Regions from separate parts of the Bacillus sp. SH7-1 genome, predicted to be linked through region 1. Evidence: riboswitches for the same ligand, from Rfam matches in the RefSeq annotation. Region 1 holds a riboswitch; each other region holds the start of a gene.
What was found. Region 1 has a riboswitch for S-adenosylmethionine ahead of DN390_RS26335 (amino acid ABC transporter permease). Riboswitches for the same ligand answer to the same signal wherever they lie in the genome.
Positions count from the first base shown of each region.

Region 2: linked by a shared signal. The riboswitch ahead of DN390_RS05515 (bifunctional homocysteine S-methyltransferase/methylenetetrahydrofolate reductase) and the one ahead of DN390_RS26335 (amino acid ABC transporter permease) in region 1 are both predicted to bind S-adenosylmethionine.
Region 3: linked by a shared signal. The riboswitch ahead of metK (methionine adenosyltransferase) and the one ahead of DN390_RS26335 (amino acid ABC transporter permease) in region 1 are both predicted to bind S-adenosylmethionine.
Region 4: linked by a shared signal. The riboswitch ahead of DN390_RS18550 (peptide ABC transporter substrate-binding protein) and the one ahead of DN390_RS26335 (amino acid ABC transporter permease) in region 1 are both predicted to bind S-adenosylmethionine.

Region 1 is NZ_QNUD01000042.1:26,555-31,956, reverse strand. It holds gene DN390_RS26355 (hypothetical protein) at 1-73, shown strand, start outside; gene DN390_RS26350 (DUF3900 domain-containing protein) at 386-1,477, opposite strand; gene DN390_RS26345 (hypothetical protein) at 1,594-1,962, opposite strand; gene DN390_RS26340 (VanW family protein) at 2,301-3,212, shown strand; SAM riboswitch class I at 3,439-3,545, shown strand; gene DN390_RS26335 (amino acid ABC transporter permease) at 3,615-4,283, shown strand; gene DN390_RS26330 (amino acid ABC transporter ATP-binding protein) at 4,303-5,064, shown strand; gene DN390_RS26325 (amino acid ABC transporter substrate-binding protein) at 5,076-5,402, shown strand, end outside.
Region 2 is NZ_QNUD01000005.1:417,278-422,679, reverse strand. It holds gene metH (methionine synthase) at 1-1,139, opposite strand, end outside; gene DN390_RS05515 (bifunctional homocysteine S-methyltransferase/methylenetetrahydrofolate reductase) at 1,139-2,971, opposite strand; SAM riboswitch class I at 3,042-3,151, opposite strand; SAM riboswitch class I at 3,354-3,463, shown strand; gene metI (cystathionine gamma-synthase/O-acetylhomoserine thiolyase) at 3,557-4,669, shown strand; gene metC (cystathionine beta-lyase) at 4,666-5,402, shown strand, end outside.
Region 3 is NZ_QNUD01000030.1:111,036-116,437, reverse strand. It holds gene DN390_RS22460 (MogA/MoaB family molybdenum cofactor biosynthesis protein) at 1-25, opposite strand, end outside; gene DN390_RS22455 (hypothetical protein) at 280-459, shown strand; gene metK (methionine adenosyltransferase) at 636-1,835, opposite strand; SAM riboswitch class I at 2,003-2,124, opposite strand; gene pckA (phosphoenolpyruvate carboxykinase (ATP)) at 2,353-3,939, shown strand; gene DN390_RS22440 (hypothetical protein) at 4,213-4,410, shown strand; gene DN390_RS22435 (ATP synthase subunit I) at 4,525-4,908, opposite strand; gene DN390_RS22430 (hypothetical protein) at 5,188-5,402, shown strand, end outside.
Region 4 is NZ_QNUD01000021.1:55,521-60,922, reverse strand. It holds gene DN390_RS18555 (peptide ABC transporter substrate-binding protein) at 1-85, opposite strand, end outside; gene DN390_RS18550 (peptide ABC transporter substrate-binding protein) at 468-2,108, opposite strand; SAM riboswitch class I at 2,241-2,345, opposite strand; gene DN390_RS18545 (aldo/keto reductase) at 2,498-3,331, opposite strand; gene proC (pyrroline-5-carboxylate reductase) at 3,333-4,136, opposite strand; gene DN390_RS18535 (GRP family sugar transporter) at 4,349-5,200, opposite strand.

The sequences.
Region 1 (5,402 bases):
GGTGAGAGAGCATCCGGTATATCGTTTTCAACTATCTTTTTATGAGTACAATAAATTTGAGATAATAAAGTAAAAGTTTCATTTTAAGAATATACATAGTGATTAAAAGGAAGCGCACCAAAAACTTTAGAAGGACTTGGTCAACTAGAAATATTGAAGCAAAGATCTTTAATGGAAATAAGCTTGTACAACAAGGCAGGAATCTACTTGATTCTGTAACAAATGTCATATTAGATTAAAAATAATTTTTAAACATAATCATATTTTGTTATAAAGCAGAAAAACCGATTCTACTAAGAATCGGTTTTTCTATAAATGAAAACTATGTCCCAAATAAAAGAGCGCTTATTAAAAGCGCCCAGTAAAAACAGCTATATGGAAGGATTTATTCAATCCCGTTCGGATCATAAGAATACTGCTGCTTATTCTCAATCCGCTCAATCACATCTTGCAATTCATCTGGCTTCAGAAACTCAATCGGAGAGAAGCCTTTCTCAAACGTAAGTGTATCGGCTTCAATCATTAATACGTACCGATCATTTACCTTTGCGATATGTATTTGATCCCCGAAATCAGCAAGCAGGGCCTTCACAGAGATATGATCTGCTTTTAGCTTTAATTCCACTTCAGGAGCATGCTCGACGATTTGAGCGGTAGCTTCCATTACTTCTTCGGTTGAAAATTGTTCCATAATTTCACGTTTTGGACTGGCAGCCCATACTTCCATCGCTTGGTCGAATTGTTCACGTTCTTCCGTACCTTCTTCAAATACATCTTCAATTTGGTCATATACCATGTCCATTACTTGTGTTTTCATAATTTCAGGCATAGAGCGTTCGTATTCGACGAATTTTAAGAAGTCTTCAAAGTAACGGGCGTGTGATGCTTGGTGAATCTTTAGCTCGCCCACTTCGACCATACCTTCTTCGGGCATGTACGGATATTGGATAGATTTCATATTTTTTGTTGTGATGGCCATTTCAACGTTACGAATCAGTGTAGATTCATCGGAAATGGAAGCGACTTTCGGCTCGAAGTCACATTTCATAACGAAAACGAATGGATCATCAAAGTATTTGCGTAGTTTTGCTTGCGCAATTAAAAATACACCACCGCGTACAGCACTTGTGTCAAGATATGTATAAACGAGAGGTTCGCTCATATCTTTGAAGTTTTCCTTCGTATCTGCAAAGCGAATGCGATTAAATAGGTTGTAATGAGGGTTTGAATCAAGTTCGTGCCCTTCTTCTACAATGAAGCGACCGATTTTTGTCGGAGCTTGTTCTGTTTTCGCATGACGTTCTACTTTTCGCTTTGAAATTTTTAATAATTCTCCATTCAAAAATTCTTTTAAGGAGCTATCTTCATACTCTTCAGCGTCTAATGTTTGAAAATGTTTGTAGCGTTTATCAACAGCTTCACCTTTTCCTTCTACTTGTACAACATAAAAGGAAAGATAATTTATTTCAAAATCCATATTTATCACCTTGTTTCATTTCGTTAACTCTTACCAGTATAGAGATGGAAAAAACTTTCGTCAATTTATATAAGGAAGGGGGAGCCCCTTCCTTCATATATTTTTTATTTTCGAAATTAAAATCCGTCTTCTAATGCTGAAAATGGAATGTTTAGCCTGTTTTCTATTGTACGTAAACGTTGGTTTAAGCGGTTTAATCTACGTGTATGACGCTCAACCGTGTTTTCTAATTGACGTACTCTTTGCTCAAGCTCATTTACTCGTCTTTCTAGTTGACGGTTTCCAGTACCAGGAAAAGAGATTGGAAGTTGGAATTGTCGATTTTGATCATATAGATTAACTTGTTCTGCTGGATCTATATATTGTTGGTATTGTGCTTGTAAATCATATTGAGGCTGATAACCATTTTGGTTATATGGATCGTATGGATTGTAGGGGTACATAAAAACATCCTCCATTTCTTTAAAATAGGTTAAATTCACCATAATGTATGTGCAAAAGCGGAGCGATGGCACGGCAAATACCTATTTATGTTCAAGAGAAGTTTCTTTATAAATAAGAATATGGAGTTTTTACATTTGTATTTCTTTTGTTTTATGGTATATACTGGATAAAAGAATGGGGTTACATAAAGGTTACAATTCTATCAAACTCAAACTTTTATGCAAATATGTATAGACATTCGGAAAAGAAAAGGGTAATTTATATAGAGTAAAAAATAACTTGTAACAATTTATAAATATATTGTAAAATGATTGTAACAAAACATACATAAAAATGAAATAATACATAAAAGTAATATTGGGAAAAAGGGGAGAGTATATTGTTCCGTAAAGTAAAGGGTATATTAGTTGGGGTGTTATGTGTAGCTGTAGTGAGTGGCTGTGGTACAAAAGTAAGTGATGTTGCATTAGTAAGTGATATTGGTGGCCACACGGTAGAGGCTAAAGCAGAAGTACAGGATTCTATTAGTTTAGTAGATGGTCGTACAGGTACGGAAGTGAAAAAGCTAGATTTATCGAGTCTAGGTTATTTTGAAGACGAAGTAAAATTTAAAAAATCGGTAACAAAGGTTGCTAGCGAGGTTGGGAAAAGCGTTGACAAAAAGATGGTTCCTTCACGTTTAGCATCTGATGGGAGTTGGCAAGAAGGAAAACCTGCTTATGAATTGATGGAAAAAGAGTTAGTAGATAAATTATTAAACGTTGGTATGTGGGATTCTTCATATCAATTACCTATTGTTGAGAAAAAGCCTACTGCAACAATAAGTGATGCGCAAGGAAGTGGTACGGTAATTGGTAGATATGAAACGAATTTAGGTGGCTCAACAGGTGGCCGTATTGAGAATATTCGTTTGTCAGCAGCGAGCATAAATGGAGTTGTATTAGCAAAAGGAGACCGTTTCTCTTTCAATGCATTAATTGGTGATACAACGCCAGATAAAGGATATCAATTAGGAAAAGAAATTGTAGATGGTAAATTAGTAGATGGATACGGTGGTGGTGTTTGTCAAACATCATCAACTTTATACAATGCAGCAGATCAAGCTGGTTTAAAAATGGTAGAGAGAACGACACATTCTAAAACAGTAGGCTATGTTCCACAAGGAAGAGATGCTACAATTGCGTATCCATACTTAGATTTAGTGTTTGAAAACACAAATGATGCACCTGTGAAACTTTATATGGGCATCCAGGGCGGAAAGTTAGTTGCTGAAGTACATAAAATGCGATAAGAATAATAATCTATAAAAAAGCCATGCTTTCTATTAACAATAGAAAGCATGGCTTTTTCTGTGCAGTTTATTGAGTATTAATGATACGCTTCAAGACTCGGTGAATGTAAGGACCAAGATATTTGGAAAAGTATTGAATTTAATTCTTAGTTTTCCTATTGACATTATATATAATTAACTGTATTCTTCATAATAACAACGAAATAAATGGAAAAATTTATTGGTTTTCTTATCAAGAGAGATGGAGGGACTGGCCCGATGAAATCTCAGCAACAGGCTACACAAGTACTGTGCTAATTCCAGCAAACGTATGAAGCGTTTGGAAGATGAGGGGAAATGGATTAACATTCAACTCTTCTTATATGTGTAAGAAGAGTTTTTTATTTAGAGAGGGGGGATAGAGTGAAGTTTGATGTAACGTATTTTTTAGAAAGTTTTCCGCAATTATTTAAGTATGTATACATAACTTTAGGAATTACTGTAGTTTCAATGATTATTTCTTTTGTTATAGGGATTTGCTTGGCAATCATAACGAAAAACAAAACAAAATTTTTATATTCTATTGCAAGAGTATATATATCTTTCTTTAGAGGAACACCTTTATTAGTTCAATTGTTTGTGTTGTATTTCGGATTGCCGCAAATATTTCCAACCTTTACAGTACTTACAGCGATGCAAGCAACTTTAATTGGTCTCAGTTTAAATAATGCTGCTTATTTGTCAGAGATTATTAGAGGCTCATTAAATGCTGTGGAATCAGGACAAATGGATGCTTGTTTATCAGTTGGAATGACAAAAGCGCAAGCGATGCGACAGATTATCTTTCCACAAGCTATTCGTGTTGCAGTACCGTCACTTGGAAATAATTTTGTCGGATTGTTAAAAGAATCTTCTTTATCTTTTGCAGTTGGGGTGGCTGAAATTTTAGCGCAGGCGAAAATGTTAGCGGCACAATCGTATCGTTATATGGAAAGTTACTTAGCGGTAGCGATTGTATATTGGATTATTACAATTGTAATTAGCTGGGGACAGAAAAAGTTAGAAAAGAAACTCGATGCACCGTATTTGTAACAGGGATGAGGTGATATGTGTGATTGAGATAAGTAATTTGTATAAATCTTACGAAAGAAATGAAGTACTAAAAGGAATCTCACTTACTGTAAATAAAGGAGAAGTGGTAGTCATTATTGGACCTTCTGGTTCAGGTAAATCGACACTATTAAGATGTTTAAATTTATTAGAACAACCAGAGGATGGAAGTATTAGAATTGAAGATTTAGAGATTCATGCGAAGAAGCTTTATAAAAAGGAAATAATAAAATTACGCCAAAAAACAGCAATGGTTTTTCAAAACTATAATTTATTTAAAAATAAAACAGCATTGCAAAATATTACAACGCCATTAACAGTTGTACAGAAAAAAAGTGAAGAAGAAGCAAAAAGAATAGCAAGAGAAATATTAAAACAAGTAGGTTTAGCTGAAAAAGAAAATTTCTACCCAACGATGTTATCAGGTGGGCAACAACAAAGAATAGGTATTGCTAGGGCAATGGCTTTAAATCCCGCTGTATTATTGTTTGATGAACCGACTTCTGCACTTGATCCAGAATTAGTGAACGAGGTATTGCAAGTCATTAAGGATTTGGCAAGGCAGCATATAACAATGGTTATTGTCACACATGAAATGAATTTCGCAAAAGAAGTAGCGGACCGTATTATATTTATGGCTGATGGCATTATTGTAGAGCAGGGAACGGCAGAAGAAATTTTTCGCAATCCACAAAATGAGCGTACGAAAAAGTTTTTACGACAATTGAATGCTTCAGAAGAAGGCAATCATTTCGTTATTTAGGAGGAAAAATTATGAGGAACTCATCATTATTACTAACATTGGCATTAACAGTATCGGTTGGGCTTTTATCTGCTTGTGGTTCAGATACAGCGAGCAAAAAAACAGATGAAAAAGTAGTGAAAGTCGGGACGTCTGCAGGTCGTAGTCCATTTATTTTTAAAGAGGGTGAGAAAGTAAGAGGTTTTGATGCTGAAATTATTGAAGCGGCTGCTAAAAAAGCTGGGTATAAAGTTGAATGGAACGTTTCTGATTTTGAAGGATTATTCGGTTTATTAGACTCAGGTCGTATTGATACGATTGCAAATGAATTATCGGTCTCTCCGGAAAGAAAAAAGAAA
Region 2 (5,402 bases), on a different contig from region 1:
TCCGGGTCTGCCATACAAATATCAATAATATGAGCATTTTTCTTCACTTGTGCTCTTGCGACTTCAGCAGCTTCTTCAAATTTCCCTTCTGCTACTAATCTTTTAAATTTACGTGACCCAATAACATTCGTTCTTTCACCTACAAATAACGGTCTCATAGAATCATCATATTGCAGTGCCTCTAATCCACTAACCCCATGCCCTTCTCGTTCATGATGTTCACGCGGCTTAAGCGAATCTAACGCAGATTTCATTGCTTTTATATGTTCTGGTGTTGTGCCACAACAACCACCGATAATATTAACCCATCCTTCTTCAGCAAATCGCTTCACTTTTTCAGCGAGAGAAGATGGAGATTCATGATAATGTCCATCTTCATCAGGAAGACCTGCATTTGGATAACAAGAAATGTAACACTCCGACAAATCAGATAGTGAACGAATATGATCTCTCATAAACTCCGGACCAGTCGCACAGTTTAATCCAACAGATAACGGCTTCATATGTTCTACCGATAAGTAAAAAGCCTCAATTGTTTGACCAGCCAGAGTCGTTCCCATCGGTTCAATTGTTCCTGAAATCATGATAGGTACAATTTTATTTAGTTCGTCAAAAGCTGCTTGAATTCCAATATAAGCAGCCTTCACGTTACGCATATCTTGACTCGTCTCAACGAGTAATACATCAACTTCTCCCTTCAGCAATCCTCTTGCCTGCCGTGTATAAGCTTCAATTAGTTCTTCAAACGTCACACCACCAGTAACACTAATCGCTTTCGTTGTCGGTCCCATTGCTCCCGCAACATATACTTCCTTCCCACTTTCTATAACAGCTTGCTTTGCTAAACTCGCTGCCTTCTCATTTAGCTCCTCGTCTAAATGAGACAACGCATAATCACTTAATACAATATTTGTCGCCCCAAATGTATTTGTTTCAATAATATCCGCTCCGGCTTCAATATAAGCTTTATGAATCTTTAAAATAACATCTGGTCTTGTTTCTACTAAATATTCATTACAGCCTTCGTACTCTTCACCTCCGAAATCTTCCGCTGTTAAGTCCTCTTGCTGGATCATTGTTCCCATTGCACCATCTAATATTAAAATGTTATTTTGTAATTTCTCTTCTATACATTTCATCAATTAATACCTTCTTTCACTTCTTGCTTTTCTCTCACATATTTAACAAGGTGTTCTGTAATTTCATATTTGAGAAATGGTGTAATAAGATAAATGCCGTTAAAATATTTCATCGCCGCATCGATCAATTCTTGTGAAATGCGAATCCCTTCCTCAATTGCTGCCTCTTTCGTTTCATGTCCATCCATTCTCTCTCTTATTTCTTCAGGAAGTGTAATACCCGGCACCTCAAAATGAAGAAAATCTGCATTCCGTTTGCTTATTAATGGCATAATCCCAATAAAAATAGGTTGTTCCAAATGCTTTGTTGCTTCATATACTTCTTCAATTAACGCGATATCATAAATCGGCTGAGTTAAGAAGTATTCCGCTCCAGCATCTATTTTCCGTTCCATTCGCTTAACCGCTGCTTTTAAATGTCTTACATGCGGATTAAACGCCCCTCCCACTGAAAACCTTGTTGCTGGACCTATTGATTTCCCTAAAATAGAGCGCCCATCATTCATTTCTTTAATCATTTTAATGAGCTCGATAGAGGACAAATCATATACAGAAGTCGCACCTGGAAAATCACCGACGCGTGCTGGATCACCTGTTAAAGCTAACACTTCCTCCATACCTAATGCTGATAAGCCTAGTAAATGAGATTGTAGCCCGATGACGTTATGGTCTCTACACGTTAAATGCGTCAATACTGGAATATCATGCTTCGTTAATAACGCTCCCATTGCCATATTCGAAACGCGAGGCGATGCTAATGAATTATCTGCTAGAGTAATAGCGTCTGCTCCAGCTCTTTTCAATGCTCTTGCTCCTTCAAAAAAACGCTGCGTATCTAACGTTTTCGGGGGATCTAATTCTACTACTACTGTCGTTTGTTTTTTTGCTTTCTCTGCTAAAGTGACATGAGCTTTCGAACGTTTCTCGTGTGTATGAACTACTTTTGGTCTTTGAATCGTATCTTTTTCTATTACAGGCGTAACATTTAGAATGGCACGTTTCATACTTTCAATATGTTCTGGAGTCGTGCCACAACAACCACCCAATAACCGAATGCCTTGCTCAATAAATTTCGGTGTCATCGCTTCGAAATAAGCTGGACTCCCCTCATATACGTAACGTCCCTCCACATAATTTGGGAGACCTGCATTCGGATATGCTGACAAGTAACCATTTTGCGGAATCGATATCATTTTAAAAGCTTCCGTCATATGAAGTGGCCCTAGTTGGCAGTTCAATCCAACGACATTTGCACCGTAATCTAAAAGCCGTTTTAATATTTCATTTACATCATTTCCATTTTGAGTCGTACCTGCCTCATGTAACGCTAATTGGGCTACAATTGGAATGTTCGTTTGTTTTCGTAACACCTGAACAGCATGAAGTAATTCAAACTCATCATAAAAAGTCTCTAATAGCAGTCCATCAACCTGTTCTTCTAGTAATGCACTTGCCTGCTCAAGTAGCATAAATTCTCTTTCCATATCAGTAGTTGTAACGGCTCCAATATGTTTCATACCGCCAATTGTTCCTAAAATTGCATTTCTATCTGTCACAGATGCTTTCGCCAATTTTACTGCCGCTCTATTAATTTCAGTAACTTGATTTTCTAAACCATACATACGTAATTTCGCTTCATTTGCTCCGTACGTATTTGTTTGAATCACATCTGCCCCAGCAGCTACATATTGCTTATGAATCGATATAATTAAATCTGGATCAGATATATTCAATTCTTCAAAACTACTTTGCAAACCATGTGAATGTAATAACGTCCCAACCGCACCATCACCTATTACAATTCCTTTTGATAATAAATCTAGTACTTTCACAAATCTCCCTCATTTCTATCAATATAAAAACCCCCTCTTCACTTTGAAGAGGGGGACATAATTGTTCCTCCTCTTATTATGCAAAACATTCGTTTTGCAGGTATTAGCACCGTTTCAAACATTTCGTTTGAAGGTTGCCGGGTTTCACAGGGCCTTTCCCTCCACCGCTCTCAATAAGAGTTGTCTTTATTATTTTATTTATGTAGCTAAAAGGAAATACGTTCCCCTTTTAACAATGTTTGTTAATTTTTTAATAAATTTAGCACGCATAAATGCAAAAGTCAATGACAGTTGCGGAAAAATAAAAATTATTTAAAATAAAGTTGCAATTCAATTATCTTTTGTTGTAAAGTTAAAAACATAATAAAATTTCATACGAACATTCTTATCTAGAGAGGTAGAGGGACTGGCCCTATGACGCCTCAGCAACCATTAACATTTGTTAATAAGGTGCTAATTCCAGCAAATTGTGAAAGATTTGACAGATGAGAAGAAGACTCTATTCAAACCGAAAGCCTTCTTCTTAGAAGGCTTTTTTTATTTTACATTCACTTAATTGTTAATTTAAAAAGGAGGAATTTTCACATGTCAACTATCGAAACAAAACTAGCACAAATCGGAAATCGTAGCGAAACTACAACAGGAACGGTTAACCCACCTGTTTATTTCTCAACCGCTTATCGTCATGAAGGAATTGGCAAATCTACTGGCTTTGACTATTCACGAACTGGCAATCCAACTCGCGGCCTTTTAGAACAGGCAATTGCAGATTTAGAATACGGTGAACAAGGTTATGCCTGTAGTTCAGGGATGGCAGCTGTTCTCCTCGTCCTCTCCCTATTCCGCTCCGGAGACGAACTTATTGTATCTGAAGATTTATACGGGGGCACTTATCGATTATTTTCTGAGCACGAAAAAAAGTGGAACGTTCGATGTAGATACGTAAATACACAATCTATTAAACAAATTGAGCAAGCTATCACAACTGAAACGAAAGCTATTTTCATAGAAACTCCGACAAATCCATTAATGCAAGTTACTGATATTGCCGCTGTCGCAACTGTAGCGAAAAGACACGGACTACTTCTTATTGTAGATAACACATTCTACACGCCTTATATACAGCAGCCATTAACAGAAGGTGCCGACATTGTAATTCATAGTGCAACGAAATATTTAGGAGGACATAACGATGTCCTAAGCGGACTAGTCGTTGCAAAAGGAAAGGAACTTTGTGAGGAAATCGCTCATTATCATAATGCCTCTGGTGCGGTCTTAAGCCCATTTGACTCATGGCTATTAATTCGTGGTATGAAAACGTTAGCTCTTCGCATGAGACAACATGAAGAAAATGCAAAAGCAGTTGTTGCTTATTTAAATGATGAGGACGGGGTAACAGATGTATTTTATCCAGGAAGAGGCGGCATGATCTCATTTCGTCTTAAAGATGAAACATGGATTAATCCATTCTTACAATCTTTATCCTTAATCACATTTGCTGAAAGTCTCGGTGGTGTTGAAAGTTTAATGACTTATCCAGCAACACAAACACACGCTGATATTCCTGAAGAAATCAGAACAGCAAACGGTGTATGTAATCGTCTTCTTCGATTTTCCGTTGGCATCGAAAATAGTAACGATTTAATTCAAGACTTACAGCAAGCCATTAAACTTGTAAAAGAAGGTGTAAGAATATGAGTTATTCTATAGATACACTTTTACTACACAACCAATATAAACATGACTCACAAACAGGAGCTGTTAACGTTCCCATCTATAACACATCAACATTCCATCAGTTTGATGTAGATACGTTCGGGAAATATGACTATAGCAGGTCAGGAAATCCAACTCGTGAAGCTCTTGAAGATATCATTACTTTATTAGAGGGTGGAACAAAGGGATTCGCATTTGCATCAGGCATTGCAGCAATTTCTACTGCATTCCTCCTTCTTTCACAAGGTGATCACGTACTCATTTCAGAAGACGTATACGGAGGCACTTACCGAATGATAACTGAGGTTCTCTCCCGTTACGGTGTTTCACATACGTTTGTTGATATGACCAATTTAGAAGAAATACAGCAAAACATTAAACAAAATACAAAACTCTTTTATGTAGAAACACCTTCTAACCCACTTTTAAAGGTAACGGATATTCGCGCTGTTTCTAAGCTTGCAAAATCTATTGGCGCTCTTACCTTTGTTGATAATACATTTTTGACACCACTATTCCAAAAACCACTTGAACTTGGAGCAGATATCGTTCTTCATAGTGCTACAAAGTTCATTGCTGGTCATAGTGATGTTACTGCCGGATTAGCGGTCGTAAAAGATTCCGAACTTGCTCAAAAAATTGGATTTTTACAAAATGCATTCGGCGCCATTTTAGGACCTCAAGATTGTTCTCTCGTGCTTCGCGGTCTAAAAAC
Region 3 (5,402 bases), on a different contig from region 1:
GTTTTTTATGTTCGGTTACGCTCATTTTTTATCTTTCCTTTCTTAAAGACTTTTCTTCATTTTATCATACATACCTTTACACAATTATGTATGAAGCCGATGATGCATCATGATACAATATAAGTATACTAATCCACAAAAAGGAAAATATAAAACATTCTTTCTTATCCCCTATAGACTTCACATCGTTAGCTATCCTTTAACTTTTCTTATATTTTCTACATAGTAGAATGCAGTTTTTAAAATTACACTACCAAATCAATCGGAGGTCTACCTATTATGGAACTATACAAAAAATTAACAACAACATTCATCCTCTTATTCGTCGCTTCCATCACTGTTGGCTTTTCTCTAAAAGGCGCAATTCCATACGCTACATTAGTAAGTATTCTATTCGCCACGCTATTTTTACTAAGCAGTGCATTTTGCGCGGGTAAAGCACGTCAAATGAAAGGTTGATTACATATGTTCCAGAAGAAACCAACCCTTTGCAAATCATGCAAAACAGAAATATAAACGTATGAAAAAATATATTGAGCTAGAAAGAGAAGTACATTGTCATTCATGTATTCAAATAATAAGTAAAAAAAATAAAAAAAGCTTTGCGCTCACTGCGCAAAGCTTTTTTTCATATATTATAGACCAGCTTGCTCTTTTAAAGCTGCAGCTTTGTCTGTACGTTCCCATGTTAGATCTACATCAGTACGTCCGAAGTGGCCGTAAGCTGCTGTTTGTTTGTAAATTGGGCGACGTAAGTCTAGCATTTTAATAATACCAGCTGGGCGAAGATCGAAGTTGTTACGAACTAGTTCTACTAATACGTCTTCAGATACTTTACCAGTGCCGAATGTATCAACTGAAATTGATACTGGTTGTGCTACACCGATTGCGTATGCAAGTTGTACTTCTGCTTTATCAGCAAGACCAGCTGCTACGATGTTTTTCGCAACATAACGAGCTGCATATGCTGCAGAACGGTCAACTTTTGTTGCATCTTTACCAGAGAATGCACCGCCACCGTGGCGAGCGTATCCACCGTAAGTATCAACGATGATTTTACGTCCTGTTAAACCAGCATCACCTTGTGGTCCACCAATTACGAAGCGGCCAGTTGGGTTGATGAAGAATTTCGTTTCTCCATCCATTAATTCTGCTGGAACTACAGCCTTAATTACATGCTCTTTTAAATCGCGATCGATTTCTTCCCATGTAACATCTGGATGATGCTGTGTAGAAATTACAATTGTATCTACACGTACAGGTTTACCATTTTCATCATACTCAACTGTAACTTGCGTTTTTCCATCCGGACGTAAGTATGATAATGTGTCATCTTTACGTACTTCAGTTAAACGGCGAGCTAATTTGTGAGCAAGCGAGATTGGAAGTGGCATTAATTCTTGTGTCTCATTACATGCGAAACCAAACATTAAACCTTGGTCTCCTGCACCAATTGCCTCAATCTCAGCGTCAGTCATTTGACCTTCGCGTGCTTCTAGCGCTTGGTCAACACCCATAGCGATGTCAGCAGATTGCTCATCGATAGATGTTAAAACTGCACAAGTTTCTGCATCGAATCCGTATTTTGCGCGTGTGTAACCAATGCCTTGAATTGTTTCACGAACGATTTTTGGAATATCTACGTAAGTAGAAGTCGTAATTTCCCCCGCTACCAATACTAAACCAGTTGTTACAGTTGTTTCACAAGCTACACGTGCATTTGCGTCTTTTGATAAGATCGCATCTAAAATTGAATCAGAAATTTGGTCACAAATTTTATCTGGATGTCCTTCAGTTACAGACTCAGATGTGAACAGATGACGTTTTTTTGTCATGTGGTAAACCTCCCTACAGTAATTGTATATATTGTACGGAACTCATCCTTAATTTGCCACAAACTGCGACATACATTTATTCTCCCACAAGCATACAGAAAAACCTTTCCTACTTTACATAGAGGAAAGGTTTAATTTGCTACTTGCATACTGCTTTTTGCCCTTCGCTCTTATCGTTCGAGACCTGTAGCCTCGCACAGGTTTTAGCACCTATTCACCTGTATTTACCACTACAAGTGAGGTTGCTGGGCTTCATCGGGCCTGTCCCTCCGCCAGCTCGGGATAAGAGAGTATCCGTCCCAACCTATACTAAAGAAATGATATTCATTTGTCAATTAATATTCACATTTTCCTGAAAGTTTTTCTCAATGCGCCTAAATTGAAATATTAATAAGGAAATAATGTATTCACACAAACAAAAAGAAATAAATAGTATACATTATTTATATAATTGTGTTATACTCTTGTTGGGGATTACGAGAAATATTTCATTAAATGAAAAGGATGGTATATAAATATGAGTACTGTGAATGTCCAAATTGGTTTACACGAATTATTGAACGGAAGCAATGCACAGATTCAACTAAGTGTTCCGCAATTAGTGGAAAAAGTATTAATGCGAAATGAAGGGAAATTGACTTCGACTGGTGCCGTTTCTGCTTCAACAGGAAAATATACAGGACGTTCTCCTAAAGATAAATTTATTGTGAAAGAAGCATCGGTTGCTGACAAAATTGCTTGGGGAGCTGTGAATCAACCGATTTCTGAAGAACATTTTAATAAATTATATACTAAAGTTTTAGAATACTTAAAAGAAAAAGAAGAGTTATTCGTCTTCAATGGATTTGCAGGCGCTGACCGCAATTACCGCCTACCAATTCAGGTTATTAATGAATATGCATGGCACAATTTATTTGTACATCAATTATTCATTCGTCCAACTGAAGAAGAATTAACAACTCATGAATCAGAGTTCACAATTGTTTCTGCGCCGAATTTCAAAGCTGATCCAGCTGTTGACGGTACAAACTCTGAAGCATTCATTATGGTTTCATTCGAAAAACGTATCGTACTAATTGGTGGTACAGAATACGCTGGAGAAATGAAAAAATCAATCTTCTCTATTATGAACTTCTTACTACCTGAACAAGATATTCTTTCTATGCATTGCTCTGCAAACGTAGGTGAAGAAGGCGACGTGGCACTATTCTTCGGATTATCTGGAACAGGTAAAACAACATTGTCTGCTGATCCAAACCGTAAATTAATCGGCGATGATGAGCATGGATGGTCTGATAACGGTGTATTCAATATTGAAGGCGGTTGCTACGCAAAATGTGTAAACCTTTCTCACGAGAAAGAACCACAAATTTTCGATGCAATCAAATTTGGATCTGTTTTAGAAAACGTTATCATTAATAACCAAACGCGTATCGCAGACTATAACGATACTACTTTAACAGAAAATACTCGTGCTGCATACCCTATGCATGCGATCGACAATATCGTACTGCCAAGTGTTGCTGGACACCCAAATACAATCATTTTCTTAACTGCTGATGCATCTGGCGTATTGCCTCCAATCAGTAAGTTATCAAAAGAACAAGCTATGTATCATTTCTTAAGTGGTTACACTAGTAAACTAGCAGGAACAGAGCGCGGTGTTACATCTCCGCAAGCAACATTCTCAACTTGCTTCGGTTCACCATTCTTACCACTTGATGCATCTCGCTATGCTGAAATGCTTGGTGAAAAAATCGAGAAACACGATGCGAAAGTATTCTTAGTAAACACTGGCTGGACTGGTGGCGAATACGGCGTTGGAAAACGTATGAACTTAGGTTACACTCGTGCAATGATTCAAGCTGCATTAAACGGCGAACTTGCGAAAACAGAAACAGCTAAACATGACATCTTCGGTCTTGAAGTTCCACTTCACGTACCAGGTGTACCTGACGAAGTGTTAATGCCTGAACAAACTTGGGCTGATAAAGCTGCTTACAAAGCAAAAGCAATCGAGCTTGCAAATGAATTCAAAGAGAACTTCAAAAAGTTCGACAGCGTATCTGAAGACATTATTAACTTAGGCGGTCCAATCGCTTAATTGCAAACTTTCTGTTGGAATAACCCTTTTACTCATATGAATAAGTGTCGTGTAACCGTAAAGTTCCGCGTACTCACCGACAAAACCCAATGCGGCTTAACGGTTCACACACTTACATAAAAAAGAAGCTTACGTTTTTTACGTAAGCTTCTTTCTATATCTTCTCTCTTCATCCGTGATGTAGTTCGGAAAAATTACAGAAAATTCATTTTATAATTATTCACTTTTCGTTTTTTATGATAAAATTTACATATACAGGAAAGGGTGAGTCCTATGAAAAATTTTTCTCGTACAGGAAAAATATTATTCAGTTATGGAGCCATTCAAATGTTTTGGGGACTTGTGATGCTTAACGTTAATTTATTTGAGCATACAAGTGAAACGATAAAATACATCATTCTAATTACCGGACTAGTTTGTTGTATTATATCCAACTTTTTCAAAGAACCTAAGGGTCATACTAATACTTGATTTCATATTAACTTACTGGAAGCAGAAACCTGTATTTTATGCAAAGCTACGCTTCCTGTTGTACTATCCATCGCCGGATTCTCTATTCCATCTAAAAAGATGCTTTTTATCTTTTTAGCTCTTCGTTAATTCTTTTTCATCTTTCATGCTATAGTATCCTAAATTAACAACAATTAAGAAATAGCCGCCCATAATCCCTACTGCAAATGCCCACATCACCATGTGGTGCTCAATTTCGTACATAATAATAGCACCTAAAATAGCCGCAGCAAAACGATTAAACATACCAAGCGTCGGTGCTTTCGTTTTCTTTACGATACTATCTCCAAGCTTCTCAATTCGTCTCCCTAAAAGCCAAACGCAATACATACTTACGATAAGTCCAATTCCAGCGCCTAAAAAATGTGCTGAAAACGGTGTTAACATCCATCCTATTAACAAAATACCTAGTATATAATACGATTGAATTTTAAATGACCTTAATGACATACTAATCATGCTGTTCTCCTCTTCAGTAATTTTTATCTATCCAACAAAAAATTTCTTTCAAGTTTATACTGCTTACATCCATTTCAATCAAATCAAAAACAACATAAACGATATATTTACGTTGTTTAAATGTTTTTAGGAAATAATATTATACAAGATTTCAAACATCATATTCTTATAATTTGTGACGTTTTTCCAAACATTTTTCGTCCATTTATGAAAAAAGTGATATCAATCTATGAACATACGGATATGATGTAATAAGCACACAAATAAAGGGGGCGTCTAATGATTTATTTTTTAATGGCTCTCATCCACCTTATTATCCCTGCACTTATTGGACTTTCATTGTATTGGTACACGAAAAACCATAGTATTTTCTACGCTGTCCTCGGTGTCCTTCTTCCAGGTATTATTCTTATCACACTCTTCCGTATTCCATTTTTAAACTTAATCCCACTTATTACTGCTATCTTATTTCTCGTCTTCTTACCAAAAATAAA
Region 4 (5,402 bases), on a different contig from region 1:
CATTATCTTTATTTCCCCCGCAAGCAGTTAGTAGTAGACTTGCTCCTAAAACAGATGCAACAACAGGTACGACTTTTTTCTTCATTGTTCTTTCCTCCCTAAATGTGTTGTTCGTAACGTCATAATGTCCATGTCGTGAAGTAGCTATAGAAGAAGATAAAACCTATTATGAATATTTGTTTATAGGTAATCAGGTGTTCTATATGTATATACATGTCGAACTATAATCTGTCGTTATATGTTTCAACATAGGAGACATTATATTTTGATGGTGAAATATTTCGTTTCTTTGATTATTTAGAATATTAACACTGGAAAGAACTATATGTCAATAATAAAAACGGAATGTTAATTTCTCGAAATAATATATTAAAAAAGTAGATTCCCGTGTATTAAGGAACCTACTTTTAATGCATTTTGTGAAAAAATAATTAGTATGGTGGAATAACGTTGGTCAAAGTTACAATTTATTTTTCAATTTTTGCCCATTTGAAGTTTAATTGACCTGCAAAGTCTACTTGCACAATTCCTTTCACATAAGAACGTTCTAAATAAGATTCTCCTTTTTGATAAAGAGGAGCGATAACAGAGTCTTTAAATAATATTTTTTCAGATGCTAGTAATGCTTCCCAGCGAGCTTTTTCATCACCAGCTAAAGTTGTTTTCACTTTTGCTATTGTTTCATCGAATTCCTTATTAGAGTAATGATCTAAGTTATAAGGGTTATTCGTTGTAAATAGCTCAAGGAATGTAATTGGATCAGCAAAGTCAGGGCTCCAGCCATCAATTCCGATTTCGTAGTCACCTTTTAATAAAAGCGAAACTTGTTGCTTACGCGGTTGCGGTTTTATATTTACTGTTAATCCATCTAGATTCTTTTCTAGTTGTCCTTTTAAGAATTCACCAGTTTTCTTATCAAGGTCAGCATCACTCGTTAATAATTCTAATGTTATCTTTTCAGAACCAAGCTCTTGTTTAGCTTTTTTCCATAACTCTTGTGCAGATTTTGTATCAACTTTTGTTAAATCGCCGTTTGCAGTACGGAAGTCTTTTCCTTCAGGTCCTTTTGCAAAGTTTTTTGGAACGAGACCAAATGTTGGTGTAGAGCCATCATTTAATAACGTATTTACAAAGGATTTTCTATCAATTGTTTGATCGATTGCTTGGCGTGCAGAAACGTTTTGAAGTACTTTGTTTTGTTGATTCATACGTAAAAATTGTACGCCTACGTTTGGACGTTCTTTAAAGTTAGCATCTTTTTTATATTTATCAACAAAGTCAGATGTTAGTTTTATACGATCTAATTGTTTTGACTCGAATAAATTTACTTCTGTTGATTTTTCTTTTACGACGTTAAAATTGATTTCTTCTAGTTTGACAGTATCTTTATCCCAATAGGTAGGGTTCTTCTTAAATTTAAAGCTTTGTTCGTGCTTCCAATCGCTTAGTGTAAAAGCTCCATTGTACAAGATTGTATTATCTTCTAAAGCGTACTTATCACCTTGTGCTTTAAAGAATTCCTCATTAATTGGTAGAAATGTTGGGAATGCTGTTAAGCTAATAAAATAAGGAACAGGACGCTCTAATTCTACCTCAAACGTATGGTCATCAACTGCTTTTACACCAAGTTGGTCGGCTGGAAGTTCTTTGTTGTTAATTTTTGTTGCGTTTTTAATATCAAAGAATAAAAATGCATATTCAGATGCTGTTGCTGGATCTACGGCACGTTGCCAAGCGAACACAAAATCTTTCGCTGTAACAGGAGTGCCGTTTGACCATTTTGAATCTCGCAAATGGAATGTGTATTTCGTTTTATCGCCACTTACTTCATGAGATTTTGCAACACCAGGAACAGGTTTGTTACCTTCACCAAGATTATACAAACCTTCAAATACGTTTCTCATTACTTGACCAGAATCAGTATCTGTAGCACGAGCCGTATCCATTGTTCGTATTTCAGTAGGTGAAGATAAGTTTAAAACCTGTTTACTAGGTGCCTCGTCTTTTGCATTTGCTCCGCTTGCTTCGTTTTTATAACTACCGCAACCAGTTAATAAAATACTTACTCCTACAACTGATGCAATACCGGGTACAAACTTCTTTTTCATTTGATTTTCCTCCTAAATAATTAAGTTTGGATGATGATGAGGGAAATGAAAAATAAAAAATCCCTCTTTTCATATTGAGAAAGAGGGATTTTTACGTACAAGTTATGCACCCGTATATAAACGAAGTCCCTCATTCTATCTTTCAAGCATAAAGCTTGCAGGAAGTGGCACAGTATTCAAAATGAACCTGTTGCCGAGGTTTCAAAGGGCCAGTCCCTCCACCTCTCTTGATACAATGAGTAAACGAATAAATTTTATTAATTTTTGTGTTTCTTTGATAATTCAAAATCTTACACCTTGAATAATAAAGTGTCAACCAAATGGAATATAGTTTAAATTTTCAGTTTTCTTAAACGGAAAAACCACTGCATATGGCAGTGGTTTTTCTACTAGAAGTTAAAATTATCTGGATCTGGACCAACGCGACGATCTTCATTTAGAGCTTGAATTGCTTTCATATCATCAGCACTTAATTCAAAGTCAAAGATGTTTGCATTTTCAATAATGCGATGTTCTTTAATTGATTTAGGAATTGTTACAACTTCGTTTTGTAAATCCCAGCGTAAAATAATTTGCGCAGTTGATTTATTATATTTTGTCGCAATTTCTTGTAACGCTGGATTATCTAGTAGTTGTCCTTGCATTAATGGTGACCAAGCTTCAAGCTGGATATTATGTTCTTTACAGAATGCATGTAACTCTTCTTGTGCTAAACGTGGGTGGTATTCCACTTGGTTGACCATTGGCTTAATTTCAGCAATTTCAAATACGTCTTGTAAGTGGTGAATGTGGAAATTACTCACACCGATAGCGCGAACACGGCCATCTTTATAAAGCTTTTCTAATGCTTTCCATGATTCGGTATATTTCCCTTTTACAGGCCAATGTACTAAATATAAATCTAAATATTCTAGACCTAATTTTTCTAATGTAGTTTCAAATGCTTGAAGTGTTGTTTCATATCCTTGATCGCTATTCCATACTTTTGATGTGATAAATAATTCTTCACGTGCAACACCTGATTCACGGATTGCTTGTCCAACACCATCTTCGTTTTGATAAATTGCTGCAGTATCGATGCTGCGATAGCCATTTTTAATTGCTGCTTTTACAGATTCAATTACTTCTGAACCATCTTCTACTTTAAAAACACCTAAACCGAACCAAGGCATTTTTACACCGTTATGTAATGTTGTATAGTCTTTTAAACTTGTTAAATTCATATTATTTCCCCCTAGCTTTTTTGTTTGTTGCTTCTACTGCTTTTTGAATTGCCTCCGAAAAATTATATTCATATAAAGCTTTGAGACCTTCAGCTGTGGAACCACCGGGTGTTGTTACTTGTTCGCGGAGGTTACCTGGATCTTGCATTTGTTCAAGCATAGAAGCAGAGCCAGAAATCATTTGAATGACAAGGTGTTTTGCGGTTGCTTCATCGACTCCATAACTTTTTGTTGCTTCAATTAAGCTTTCAGCAAAGTAATAAAGGAAAGCTGGTGCACTTCCAGTAACTGCAGTAAGCTGATGAACTTCCTCTTCAGTGCAAAGTTGCGAAGTACCAATGCCTTTTAAAAGCAGTTGCAGGGTTTCTTGATGCATCTCATTTACTGATTGTCCCATTGTATATAAGGAGATAGACTTTCCAATTTCAGCAGCTGTATTTGGTATAATCCAAGCAACAGGCGTTCCCACGGGAAGTCTTTCTTCTAAATAAGATGGTCCAATGCCAGCAGCTACCGTTACGACAAGTTGATTCGATAGTAACGGAGATAATTCCGCTAATAAACCTTCATGTGCAGAAGGCGGCATTGCTAAAACAATCGTATTAACAGATGTAACATGCTGCTTCCAATCTGTTGTAGTAGACACATTATATCGCGCTTGTAATTGTTCCAGTTTTTCTACGTTTCTTCGGTTAGAAACGATAATTTCTTCGATGTATTCTTTGCTTGTTTTAAGTAATCCGGAAAATATAGCTTCTGCCATACGACCAGCACCAATAAATAGAATTCGATGTTTAGTTAGCATATCCTCTATTCCTTTCTAGTGGAGATATGTTATAAAAAACGATACCATTTTTAAGAGAATTTTGTAAAAAGAAAAGGCTTATCGTGAGAAGGATGAAAATGGAGGGAGGAGGGTTAATACAAATAAGGTTATAAAAATTATTATACTTAAAAAACAGTTGTAATAAAAAATCCCTGAAGCATAACTGCTTCAGAGATTAATAGTTTATAAGTTTATGCTTTTGTCATACCTAACAATACAGCGCCACCGATAATTAAAACACTACCTAGTGCAATAAAGATCAATTGACGTTTTGTTTTCTTTTCACCTAAGAAGACAATTGCACCGAATGTTGAGATAACGATTCCAGTTTGAGATAATGGGAAGCTTGTTGCTACTCCGACACGTGGTAGTGAAAGAAGTAAGAATAAGTTTCCAGTTCCCCATAGTAAACCAGATAAAGCATTACGGATTGCATATTTGTTAAATGGTTTATGTTTAGATGTCAGTACAACCGCACCAACAAACATACCAACTGCTTGTGGTAAAATAGCAGACCAACCATCGATGTTATACCAACGAATAATAATTACATATACAAGATAGCCGAAAGTAGAAACAATTAAAGTAAGAAGTCCTTTTTTCAATTGTCCTGGTGGCTGAGCATTTTCTTTATCATCTAATGATGTGAATACAACACCAACTACGATTAATAGGATTGCAATCGTTCCCAGAATGATCGTTGTAGTAGTAGTCCACTCGCGGAAAGCGATAACCCCAAAGATAGAAGTTGCAACAAGTTGCATACCAGTAGAAATTGTTACGGTAGTTGAAACACCTAGTTTTTCAACTGTTTTTAATTGGTTTACTTGTCCTAAAGCCCAGAATAAACCTGAAATAAAACCAACAATTAAGACTGTCATTGTTAAAGCTGGTTGAGTAAATACATACATAATTGTTGCGAAGAATAGAGCACCGATTGTCATACCTACCGTTTGGCTATATGCACCACCGCCCATTTTTACGCTTACTAATAAGATGTTTCCCCATGCAATTGCAGGAAGAAGCGCTAATAAAATGTCCATTACAAGACTCCCTTCGGTTTGCTATACCAATATAGTTACATATCGTTCTAACGATCGGTAATGCCCCACTAATAGAGTAGAAGATTACCGATCGCTAAAACAGGATGAAGAATTCACGATATAAATGCGTTTTCATTTCTTCATTTTTTGAAACACCTCCATATAATAACAGGAAATTGCCTATTTTAGAAAGTGAATTCAA